One region of the Microbacterium sp. NPDC089698 genome, then DNA from elsewhere that is predicted to be linked to it. Evidence: predicted binding sites of a transcription regulator. Region 1 holds the regulator's gene; the other holds the start of a gene.

Region 1 (6,214 bases):
GCGGTCATGAGGCCGATCCTATCGAGGCGAGGGCGTCCAGGAATGCGGTGGTCTCGGCCTCGGTTCCGGCCGTGACGCGCAGGTGGTTCGGGATCCCGACATCGCGGATCAGCACGCCCCTGTCGTAGAGCGCACGCCAGGTCGCCGCGGGATCGGAGACCCCTCCGAAGAGCACGAAGTTCGACCACGAGGGGTGCGGTGCGTATCCCAGCGCCTCGAGAGTCGCGGAGATCCGATCGCGCTGCGCGACGATCTCGTCGACCATCGCGAGCATGACGGGAGCGTTCCGCAGCGCCGCGATGGCCGCCGCCTGGGTGAGCGCGCTCAGGTGGTACGGAAGGCGCACGAGACGCAGCGCGTCGATGAACGCCGGATCCGCGGCGAGGTAGCCGACCCGCGCGCCGGCGAAGGCGAAGGCCTTGCTCATGGTGCGGGACACGGCGAGCCGCGGCCGCCCCTCGAGCAGCGTCAGTGCGCTCGGCGAGTCCTTCGGGGCGAACTCCTGGTAGGCCTCGTCGACGATCACGATGCCGCGCGCGGCCTCGTAGACCGCCTCGATCACATCGAGCGGCAGCGGCGTGCCCGTGGGGTTGTTCGGTGCGCACAGCAGGATCACGTCGGGATCGTGCTCCCGGACCTGCGCGACCGCCTCGTCGACGGTCAGCTCGTAGTCGGGGTGGCGCGTACCGGCGATCCAGGTCGCGCCGGTGCCCTGCGCGAGCAGCGGGTACATCGAGTAGGTCGGCGCGAACCCGAACACGGAGCGGCCGGGGCCGGCGAAGGCCTGCAGGATGTGCTGGAGCACCTCGTTGGACCCGTTGCCCGCCCAGATGTTCGCGGCCCCGAGGCCGTGGCCGAGGTAACCGGCGAACGCCTCCCTGAGCTCGGTGAACTCGCGGTCCGGGTAGCGGTTGACGTCGCGCAGCGCGACGGCGATGTCGTCGAGGATGTCGCTCGCGACCTGCTCGGGAACCGGATGCGTGTTCTCGTTCACGTTCAGCGCCACGGGCAGCGGCGCCTGCGGGGCGCCGTAGGGGCGCAGCCCGCGGAGGTCGTCGCGAAGGGGTAAGTCGTCGAGCGAGGCAGTCACCCTGCCATGCTAGGCGGCCCAGCTGTGGCGTACGCGCCGCATGACGAGATCAACGACCGGTCGCGCCGTACTCCGCGGGGATGGCCAGGTGCTGGCCGACCTCGATCACCCCGCCGTCGACGAGGTTCAGCTGGGAGATCTTGGCGACGACGTCGCGCGGATCGGCGTTCGGCGCCACCTCGCCCGCGATCGACCACAGGGTGTCGCCGGGCTGGACGGTGATGGTCGTGAAGGTGTTGCCCGTCGTCTGCTCTCCGGAGGCGAGCGCGGATCCGCCGCTCAGCGCCGCGAACGCGATCGCCGCAGCCACCGGGAGCGCGACCAGCGCGGCGAGCACGCGCCGGCCGCGTGCGGTGATCCGCAGTCGCGTGGCGGGAACCGGACCGGCGAAGGTGATGCTGCTCATGGTGCTTCTCCTCAGTGTCTGTGTCGGTCCGCCTCTCCCCGGATCGGGATCCTCTGTGGAGGATCTTCGAATCCGGGCCTCTGGAGAGGCGAACCTACGTACCGAAACTACTTTCGAGTTCGAACATCTGTCAAGCGTTCTTCGAATATCGGTTCCGATGAATCGCCGACACGCTCGAACAGATCTATCGATTCCGCGCCGATCTCGGATACGGTTTCGATACGAAGACCCCATCACGGACCACCGACATTCGAATCGCCGCCCGCGAATCCATGCCGATTCCCCGGATCCGCGAGGGCCCGATGCACACGAAGGAGATGGCATGAGCGACGGTGCGAACCTCGGCTCCGAGGCCCCGCGGACGCGGCGCCGCAAGAGCCTCAGTGCGAAGCAGATGGCGATCCTCGAGGTCATCCAGACCTCGATCGCCCGGTACGGCTACCCGCCGAGCATGCGCGAGATCGGCGACGCCGTGGGCCTCAAGTCCCTCAGCAGCGTGACGCATCAGCTCGGGCAGCTCGAGCTCAGCGGCTACCTGCGTCGCGACGCCGGCAAGACCCGCGCCATGGAGGTCCTCATCGACCTGCCAGGCCTCTCCACGGAGAACCCGGCCGACGCCGCGCCCTCGGTCGGCGACGCCGCGCTCGTGCCCCTCGTGGGCCGGATCGCGGCCGGAGTGCCGATCACCGCGGAGCAGCAGGTCGAGGAGATCTTCCCCCTCCCCCGCCAGCTGGTCGGCAAGGGCGACCTGTTCATGCTCAAGGTCTCGGGCGAGTCGATGATCGACGCGGCCATCTGCGACGGCGACTGGGTGGTCGTGCGCTCGCAGGGCACCGCCGAGAACGGCGAGATCGTCGCGGCCATGCTCGACGGCGAGGCCACGGTCAAGACGTTCCGCCGCCGGGACGGCCACGTGTGGCTGCTCCCCCGCAACAGCGCCTTCGAGCCGATCCTGGGCGACGACGCCACGGTGCTCGGCAAGGTCGTGGCGGTGCTGCGGGCGGTCTGATCCGCGCCTTCCCGCTCCCCGCTCCATCCACGTCGAGGCCCCCTCTGCGCACCGAGGCCCCCTCTCAGATCCGGATCTGAGAGGGGGCCTCGGTGCTGCGAGGGGGCCTCGACGAAGGACGGCGTCCGGCGCGGTCGCTCAGACCGCGACCGACACGTCCTCGCGGACGCGGCGGGTGGCCTCCACGATGTTGCGCAGCGAGGCGTTGGTCTCCTCGTAGCCGCGGGTCTTCAGGCCGCAGTCCGGGTTGACCCAGAGCTGGCGCGTCGGGATCTCCTCGACCGCACGGCGCAGGAGCGCCTCGACCTCGGAGGCGTCGGGCACGCGCGGCGAGTGGATGTCGTACACGCCGGGGCCGATGCCGTGGTCGAAGCCGGCCGCGGCGATGTCGGTGACGACCTCCATGCGGCTGCGCGCAGCCTCGATCGACGTGACGTCGGCGTCGAGCGCGCGGATCGCGTCGATCACGACGCCGAACTCCGAGTAGCAGAGGTGCGTGTGCACCTGCGTCGCCGTCTCCGCACCCGCCGTGGACAGGCGGAACGAGGCGACGGACCAGTCGAGGTACGCCGGCTGGTCGGCCTTCTTGAGCGGCAGCAGCTCGCGCAGCGCCGGCTCGTCGACCTGAATGACGGCGATCCCGGCGGCCTCGAGGTCTGCGATCTCGTCGCGCAGCGCCAGGGCGACCTGGTTGGCCGTCTCGGCGAGCGGCTGGTCGTCGCGGACGAACGACCAGGCGAGGATCGTGACCGGGCCGGTCAGCATGCCCTTCATCGGCTTCGCGGTGAGGGACTGCGCGTACTCCGACCACGCGACCGTGATCGGCGCAGGACGGGAGACGTCGCCCCAGAGGATCGACGGGCGCGTGGCCCGGGATCCGTAGGACTGCACCCAGCCGTTCTCGGTGACGTCGAAGCCGTCGAGGTTCTCCGCGAAGTACTGCACCATGTCGTTGCGCTCGGGCTCTCCGTGCACGAGCACGTCCAGGCCGAGTTCCTCCTGCAGCGTCACGACTCGGCCGATCTCCTCGCGGAGGAACCCGTCGTACTCGTCCGCGGTGATCTCGCCCTTGGTGAACTGCGCGCGGGCGCGACGGATCTCGCCCGTCTGCGGGAAGGATCCGATGGTCGTCAGCGGCAGGGCGGGCAGGTCGAGCGCGATCGACTGCGCGGCCACACGGGCCTCGTAGTCGCCGCGGTCGAAGTCCGCGGCGGTCAGCGCCGAGGTGCGAGCGCGGACGGCGTCCACGCGCACGCCCGGAGCGCCGAGGCGGTCGGCCAGCGCGGCCGAGGCGGCGTCGAGCTCGGCGGAGATCGCGGCGCGCCCCTCGGCCAGGCCCTTGGCGAGGGTCGTGACCTGAGCGACCTTCTGGTCGGCGAAGGCGAGCCAGCTCACGAGGCGCGCGTCGAGCTTCGTCTCGTCCGCGACGTCGTGCGGCACGTGCTGCAGCGAGGTCGAGGTCGCCGCGGCCACGCCGGCGGCGCCGAGCCCGCGCAGGGCCTCGAGCGTATCGAACGCCGCGGAGAGGTCGCCCCGCCAGATGTTGTGCCCGTCGACCACGCCGCCGACGAGCACCTTGTCGGCGAGGCCGGGAACGGCCGCGGGGACGGTGCCGCGCACGAGGTCGAGGCCGATCGCCTCGATCGGAGCCGCGGCGAGGACGGCGAGGTTCGCGTCGAGGGCGGCGTACGGGGCCGCGACGAAGATCGCCGGACGCTCCGCGAGACCGCCGAGCGCCGCGTACGCCCGCTCTGCGGCGGCGCCGAGCACGGCCGCCGAGGCCGGCAGCGACTCGCTCACGAGCGCGGGCTCGTCGAGCTGCACCCACTCCGCGCCGGCGGCCTTGAGCGCGCCCAGCACCTCGGCGTAGACGGCGACGAGGTCATCCAGGCGCGACAGCGGGTCGAAGCCCTCCGGCGCCTCGTCGGCGGCCTTGGCGAGGGCGAGGAACGTGACGGGGCCTACGAGCACGGGACGGGTGCGGAAACCGGCCTCCGCCGCCTCCTGCACCTGACGCACCACACGGTCGCTGGAGAGGGAGAAGACGGTGTCCGGCCCGATCTCCGGCACGAGGTAGTGGTAGTTCGTGTCGAACCACTTCGTCATCTCGAGGGGGGCGCGCTCGCCCTCACCGCGGGCGACCGTGAAGTACGCGGGCAGGCCGATCGTGCCGTCGGCGGAACGGAGGTCCTCGAAGCGTGCAGGGATCGCGCCCACCGTGACCGCGGCGTCGAGCACCTGGTCGTAGTAGGAGAACGACTCGGGGATCGCCGAGTCGGAGCGGCCGAGGCCCTGCGCGGCGAGGCGCTCGCGCGTCGTCGCGCGCAGCTCGGCGGCGGTGCGCTCGAGTTCGGCCTCGTCGATCCGTCCGGCCCAGAACGCCTCGACGGCCTTCTTGAGCTCACGGCGACGGCCGATGCGCGGGTAGCCCAGGACGGTGCCCTCGGGGAATGCGGTCATGACGGTCCTCTCTGACGGATGGGGAAGGGTGCGGCTCAGCGCGCGCCGCTGGTCTCTGCGAGCCGGCGGGCGTCGCCCGGCTGGGGTGCCGCCCCGCCCTCGGGGATGACCCCGGCGGCGGTGAGCACGTCCAGCACGGTGCGGTGCTGGTTGAACGCGTACAGGTGGATCCCGGGGGCGCCGCCGTCCACGAGCTCGCGCACCAGCTCGGCCGCATGCGCGACGCCGATCCGGGTGCGGCCCTCGGCGGTCGGCTCCACCTCGAGGTCGATCGACAGCTCGGCGGGAAGCTCCTCACCGCTCAGCTCGAGCACGCGGCGCAGGCGCGCGGGCGAGGTGATCGGCATGATGCCGGGCAGGATCGGGATCGTCACCCCTGCACGGCGTGCGCGCTCGACGAAGGCGAAGTAGTCGTCCGGGTGGAAGAAGAGCTGCGTGATCGCGAGGGTCGCCCCCGCGGCTTGCTTGGCCAGCAGCGCGTCGATGTCCTGGTTGCGGTACGTCGACCGCGGGTGTCCGTTGGGGTAGGCCGCGACCGCGATGTTCACCTTCCGGCGCGGCGTGACCTGCACGGCTCCGGGAACGCCCGGGATCGGCCGTTCCTGGTACGGCGCCCGCTCGGCCTGTGCGCGGTCGATGAGTTGCACGAGCTGCGCCGAGCTCTCCAGGTCGCCGAGGAACGGCTGGCTCTCATCCAGCGGCGGGTCGCCGCGCAGGGCGAGGAAGCTGAGGATCCCCGCGTCGAGGAACTCGCGGATCAGCCGCGAGGCTCCGGCGTACGTGTTGCCGACGCAGGTGAGGTGCGCGAGCGGATCGACGGCGGTGTGCTCGCGGATGTAGCGCAGCACGTCGAGCGAGCGTCCGCCCACGGATCCGCCCGCCCCGTAGGTGACCGAGATGAATCGCGGCGCCGCGGAGGCGAGCTGCTGGATCGTCTCGTGCAGCGCCTCGATCGGGGCCGTGGTGCGCGGCGGATACAGCTCGAAGGAGACCGGGACGCGCGGAACGACGGCCCCGGCGGGGGCGAACGGCGGCGCGTCGAAGGACATCTCTCTCCTGGGTCGGGGCGGTCACCCCACGCTAGGCGGCGCCGCCCTGCGACGCGTGCTGTGTTTCGCCATGTGTCATCCGCTCTGCGCCGTCCGCGTCGCCAGCGCCCGGGCCACCGCCTGCGCGATGGCCTGCTGCCCTTGAGCGGTGGGATGCACGTCATCGGGCAGCATCAGGTCCGCGCGCCCGCTCAGCGGCT
Region 2 (6,214 bases), on a different contig from region 1:
AGGCGTGGGGTGCGCCGGTGAAGAGGTTGGTGATCTGCCAGGACAGGACACCGGCGATGCAGATCAGCCATCCTCCGTTCGGCACGGCGAACCCGGCGGAGCTGAGGACGCCGAACACGACCGACACGAGCATGGCGACGACGAAACCGACCGCGAGACCCGGGAAGAACAGCTTCACCTGGTACTCGTCCATCTGACGCACGCGCAGCACGGTCGCCGCGACCATCCACACGAACGGGATCAACGGCAGCACCACGAGAAGCCAGCGCCACGGCGTCGGCTGATGGCCCCATGCGGAGAGCGCGAAGAAGGTCAGGACGAAGAGCCCCGACCCGATCCACATGCGGACCTGGAACCCTCGGCGTCGCCGGAGCTCGGAGGGGGACTCGCCCTCCGAGTCAAGGTCGCTTGTCATGAAGAGAGGCTACGTCCGCCACCCCGGCATGTCAAGGAGACTTGTCATCACGACCCGCGGACGCGACGGGATCGGTTCGCGCGATGTGCATTCCTGCACACTCCGCCCGCCGCATATGGGCATTGTCGCATCGACGACCTCGGCTCAGGCTGGAGAACCGACAGACGTCTCCGAGCGTGCAAAGGAGCACACACATGGCGTACGAGACAGCATCCCCTTCCGGCCTGCGTCGGGTCGTGGCCGCCTCGATGGCGGGAACGGTCGTCGAGTGGTACGAGTTCTTCCTCTACGCATCGGCGTCGACCCTCGTGCTCGGCGTCGTGTTCTTCCCTCCGTCCGACGACCCCTTCAGCGGCATCATCGCCGCGTTCGTCACGTACGCGATCGGCTTCATCGCCCGGCCGCTCGGCGGGATCGTGTTCGGCCATCTCGGCGACCGATACGGACGCAAGAAGCTCCTGCAGGCCAGCATCCTGATCATCGGCGCGGCCACCTTCCTCATCGGCTGCCTGCCCGGCTTCGCGCAGGTCGGCTACCTGGCGCCGGTCCTGCTCGTGCTGCTGCGGTTCGCGCAGGGCTTCGCGATCGGCGGCGAGTGGGGCGGGGCGGTCCTCCTGGTCGCCGAGCACAGCCCCCGCGAGCAGCGCGGCTTCTGGGCCAGCTGGCCGCAGGCGGCAGTGCCGGTCGGCAACCTGCTCGCCACGCTCGTCCTCTTCGCCCTGTCCTCGACCCTGCCGCAGGACGCGTTCCTCGGCTGGGGCTGGCGGATCGCGTTCTGGCTGTCGGCCGTGATCGTGCTCATCGGCTGGTACATCCGCACCAAGGTCACCGAGGCGCCGATCTTCCTGGAGATGAAGCAGGCCCAGGAGCAGGAGGCGTCGAAGAGCTTCGGACCTCTCGAGGTCGTGCGCCGCTATCCGCGTGGCGTGCTCGTCGCGATGGGCCTGCGCGTGGCCGAGAACATCCTCTACTACGTGGTCGTCACCTTCTCGATCGTCTACCTCACCCAGACCGTCAAGGAGGCGACCTCGGCGACGCTGCTGATCCTGGCCGGCGCCCACGTCGTGCACTTCCTCGTGATCCCGCTGTTCGGGCGTCTGTCCGACCGCTGGGGCCGCAAGTCCGTGTACGCGGCCGGAGCCGTGCTCGGAGCTGCCTGGGGCTTCTTCGCCTTCCCGATGATGAACACCGGCAATCCCGTCGTCATCTGGGCGGCCATCGCGCTCGGCCTCGTCTTCCACGCCGCGATGTACGCGGGCCAGCCCGCCATCATGGCCGAGATGTTCCCGACGCGGATGCGGTACTCGGGCGTCAGCCTCGGCTACCAGGTCACGTCGATCTTCGCCGGATCCCTGGCGCCGATCATCGCGACGAGCCTGCTCGCGCAGTCCGGATCGAGCGTCCCCGTCGCGATCTACGTGGCGATCGCCTGCGCGATCACGCTCGTCGCCGTGGCGGCCGCGCGCGAGACGAAGGGGGCGGATCTGCGCACCCTCGACGCCGACGACCGCTCGCGGCTGGCGGGCGCCGCGGTCTCGCCGGAGGGCGCGATGCGGCAGCGCTGATGAGATGCCGGCCGGGGTCGCTGACGCCGCGCAAGGGGCGACCCCGGCCGACTCTCTCCGCCCTCCTGTGGGGCACGCCCGCCGTGGAGCCGTCTTCCCTCGTCAGACCGCTGCGCGCGCCCCGGCCGCCGCGCCCGTGACCGGCGCTTCCATGGTGATCTCGAGATCTCGCATCACCACGACATGGTCGAGTTCGGCGGCGCCATGGGGCAGCGAGTCGAAGAACGACGAGCGCACGCCCCTGATCCACGCACCCTCCACAGCCCATTCCTCCGCGGCGAGCGCCACGGCTTCGAGTGTGACGCCGTCGTGTCCGAGCGACCAGCCGATCCGGCCTGCGCGGTAGAACGCCGACGCCTCCTCCACCGAGGCGAAGAACGAGCTCGCCCAATCACCGCCCACCTCGACATCCGCCGCGAGATACTCGTCTTCGGCATCCATGGTCATGGCATAGCGATCGCCGCGTTCGTCCGTCGTGAACCGTGCCCGACGGTGCACGCCGGGGAACAGCCGCCCCCCGAACAGCACCGGGTGCCACGCTGAACTGTGCCGCTCCAGGATGTACACGCCGTTGCGGACCACGCCATCGTCGTCCCACTCCACGGCGATGCGATGCGCCGCATTCTCGGAGCGCAACCCCGCACCCGCCGGCGCCCAGCGCGGCCGGATCCCGTCGAGTCCCAGCACGCAGAACCCCGCGAGCGCCTGCCCGTTCACCAACTGCGGACGCAGCGGCGCAGGCACGAGTGCCCGCGCCGTCTCCGGCTCGAGGCGGTAACTCACCAGGAGACGCCGGCGCAGGTGCGCCCTGACACCTGGCACGACGCTCATGACATCACCGCCGACGAGCCGTCAGCACCCTCCGCGTCGAGCGCGGATCCGCGCCGTTTCCGCACCTCGCGCAAGACGATCTGCTCGGGACAGACCGTCGAGAGGAAGTCACCGATCGACAGCGCGAGCCGATCATCCACCAGCGAGTAGAGGATCCGGTTGGCGTCTCTGCGTTCCGCGATCAGACCAGCCCCGCGAAGGATCCGCAGGTGTCGCGAGATCGTCGGACCGCTCACGGCGAATCGCGCCGCGATCTCCCCCGCCGCGAGCTCTCCGCCCTTCAGATCCTGCAGGATCTGCCGTCGCGTCGGATGCGCGAGAGCCTCGAAGGCGCTGTTCTCCGCGTCGTTCATGACAGCAATCTAGCACCTGAGCTAAATAGCAATGCACGCACCGGCGCGTTTGCCGACAGGGCCGGCGCTCGGCGAGGAGCCCCGGCCCTTCACCCGGTGCGGTTCAGGACCACTGCGTGGACAGCGGGATCCTGACCTGCTTCATCCACTCCTTGCGCTGGAAGTCGCGCGCCTTGATCGTGACGGACTTGGTGCCGACCTCGACCTGGAGCCCCTGGTTGAAGCCGCCGGGGACGACCACCTCACCGCCCGTCCCGTTGTCGGTCCAGCCGGTCTGGATCGCGCCCGTGTTCACGACGTTGAAGCCGTCGAGGTTGCCCGATCCGGGAACGATCCGACGCGCGTACCAGTCGGAGAGCGCGAGATCCCAGTGCGTGTGGCCCGTGAAGAGGAACACGTCGGGGTGGCGTCCGAGCAGCCCCAGCAGGCGGTCGGTCTGCAGGTAGTCGGACATGTAGAGCTTGTTCCGAGAGCCCGACACCGTGTTCGGCAGCGGGTGGTGGCTGATGACCATGACCGGGCGCTTACGGCCCCGCCAGTACCAGAGCCGATCCTCGAGCCAGGCGAACTGCGCGTCGCTCATCCACACCTCGTCCCACAGCGTGGCGTCGTGATAGTGCATGTACTTCTCGGTGCCGATCATGAGCACGGGGACGTCGCCGAAGACCTGCTCGTTGTAGGTCGTGTTGCGGCCCGCGAAGTTGTAGAAGCTCTTGAACAGCGAGTCCTCCGTCGTGCCGTTGGGCCAGGTGGCCTGGGCGAGGGTGTTCGGGTCGGAGTACTTCGGGACGTAGAACTCGTGGTTGCCGATCGCCCAGGCGAGCGACTTCGGCGCGGGGTTCGCGGCGATGACCTTGCTGACCTGCGCGTACTCGAAGTCGTAGCCGCGCGGCGTGATGTCGCCGGCGATCGCGATGCCCTTGCTCCTCGGGTTGATCTGCGCGATGTCCTGCAGCGCGACGGCGAAGTCGGCGAGGTCGCCCTGGATGTCGCTGATGACGTTGAAGGCGGTGACGGATCCGCCGCCCTGATCGTTGTCGTCGCCCTGGTTGTTGCCGTTGCCCTGGTTGTTGCCGTTGCCGGCGGGCAGGATGCGCGCGGACGCCGAGGTTGCGGTCTCCACGGCGAAGAGCGCTCCGGCCGCGGCGCCGGTGGTGATGAGTGAGCGTCGAGAGATCACGGTGTTCCTTTGCTGTCGCAGATTCGACTGTCGATGTCGAGATCAGCAAAGGCGCCCGAACGGGGCGTGAACGGACGGCGACGCGACGGCAACGCAGGGCGCCTCCCGCAGAAACGCTCCGCCGAGTGTGCGCATTGGGCCCGTTCCGGCGACGGATCCGCCTGCTCACGGCGGATCTTCTCGAGCCTTGTGCAGCGTGCCTGCCTGTGGATAACTTTCGAAGCTATCTTCTAACGTTGGTAGAATCGTGGCATGAGCAGCACACTCGATCCCCTCCTGGAGGCGACCCGCGTCCTCCAGGACGCGTGGGGTGCCGCTCGGACGTCTGCGGATCTGAGTCGCCCTCAGATGCTGGCCGTCAACGATGCCCTGGGGCTCGTGAAGCGGATCGCCGAGGGCCTGCACTCGGACGTCGGCGGCAGGATCTCCTACGAGTCCCGGCGCGAGCTTGGCTCGCAGTCGCTCGCCAAGCAGCAGGGATTCCGCACCGCGGCGCAGCTCATCGCCACCACGACCGGTGCGTCCACGGGAGAGGCCGCACGACTGGTGAAGGTCGGAGAGGCGATCGCCCCGCAGACGAACCTCCTCGGGGAGGCGCGGCCGTCGCGGTTCCCGCTGGTGCAGGCCGCCGTGCACGACGGACGGCTGAGCGCGGCCTCGGCGAGCGCGATCATCACGTTCCTCGAGAAGATCCGCTTCACGATCGGTGCGGCGCGGGTGGCGGATACCGAGGGATTCCTCATCGAGCGGGCACCCGGGCTGTCGCTGGACGGCGTCCGCACCATGATCACGCGCCTGGAGGCGCAGCTCGATCCCGAGGGCGTCGCCCCTCGCGAGGACGAGCTGCGCGCCAGGGCCGCGCTGTCGATGTTCGAGCGCGACGGGATGCTCCACATCAACGCGACTCTCGACCCCGCGCGCGGCGCCCCGGTCAAGGCCGCGATCCAGGGCTTCGTCTCGGCCGAGTTCGCCGCGAAGCGGGACGGGCGCGACCCGTCCGCCCCCGAGGCGGACCGGCGCTCCGTGGCCGCCATCCAGGCCGACGCGCTCGTGCACCTCGCCGAGCACGCGCTGACCTGCGAGAGCACGTCCTCGCTCAACGGCGCGAGCGTCGTCGTGCGCATCGGGCTCGACGACCTCATGAACGGCACCGGTCACGGCCTCATCGACGGCATCGAGCAGCCCGTCAGCGCCACGACGGTGCGGAGGATGGCGGCCGGCGGCGGCGTCATCCCCTGGGTCTGCGGGGCGGAGGGCGAGATCCTCGACTGGGGCCGGAGACAGCGCTTCTTCAGTGCGTCCCAGCGACTCGCGCTGGCCGAACGCGACGGCGGGTGCGCGTTCTGCGGACTGCCGCCCAGCATGACGAAGGCCCACCACATCGAATGGTGGGCCCGGGATCGCGGTGGCACCGATCTGGACAACGGGGTGCTCCTCTGCGAGACCTGCCATCACCTCATCCATGACAACGGGTGGGACATCCGCATCGACGGTGTCGGCGTGCGGGCGAAAGTGTGGTTCCTGCCGCCCCCTTCGACGGATCCGCTCCGTACGCCTCGGCTCGGCGGAAGAGCCCGCACCGAAGTACTGGCCTGAGGGACGACGCTGGCCTGAGGGACGAAGCTCGTCTGAGGAACGAATCTCACCTGAGGGACGAAGCTCGCCTGAGGGACGACCGGCACGAGGATGGCGGACGCCCTGGGGAGCGCCCGCCATCCTCTGCCTGTCCTGCGGTGCCGGAGCCGGTTCAGGATCCGGATCCGCCTCGGTGCCGGATCCGGATCAGCCGTCGGAGCCGGCCGCGGTCGTCGTCACCTTCGTGCCGGCGTCCTTGTTGGCCTTCTGGGCGTAGTCGTTCGTGAACGTCTTC

Evidence for each region. The regulator LexA, encoded in region 1, represses DNA repair genes until DNA is damaged. The targets are predictions, from matches to a motif close to TCGAACANNTGTTCGA.
Region 2: ACIPY5_RS11325 (DUF222 domain-containing protein) is a predicted target of LexA. The motif match lies at 4,562-4,577, and genes of this name have one in related genera.

Annotation. Positions count from the first base shown of each region.
Region 1 is NZ_JBIVHE010000007.1:263,136-269,349, reverse strand. Features, by position in the region: gene hisB (imidazoleglycerol-phosphate dehydratase HisB) at 1-8, opposite strand, end outside; gene ACIPY5_RS18175 (histidinol-phosphate transaminase) at 5-1,090, opposite strand; gene ACIPY5_RS18170 (LysM peptidoglycan-binding domain-containing protein) at 1,140-1,496, opposite strand; gene lexA (transcriptional repressor LexA) at 1,819-2,505, shown strand; gene metE (5-methyltetrahydropteroyltriglutamate--homocysteine S-methyltransferase) at 2,644-4,965, opposite strand; gene ACIPY5_RS18155 (methylenetetrahydrofolate reductase) at 5,001-6,014, opposite strand; gene ACIPY5_RS18150 (SGNH/GDSL hydrolase family protein) at 6,090-6,214, opposite strand, start outside.
Region 2 is NZ_JBIVHE010000003.1:288,199-294,412, forward strand. Features, by position in the region: gene ACIPY5_RS11300 (hypothetical protein) at 1-415, opposite strand, end outside; gene ACIPY5_RS11305 (MFS transporter) at 610-1,980, shown strand; gene ACIPY5_RS11310 (DUF2071 domain-containing protein) at 2,083-2,811, opposite strand; gene ACIPY5_RS11315 (metalloregulator ArsR/SmtB family transcription factor) at 2,808-3,164, opposite strand; gene ACIPY5_RS11320 (metallophosphoesterase family protein) at 3,268-4,344, opposite strand; gene ACIPY5_RS11325 (DUF222 domain-containing protein) at 4,597-5,940, shown strand; gene ACIPY5_RS11330 (ABC transporter substrate-binding protein) at 6,127-6,214, opposite strand, start outside.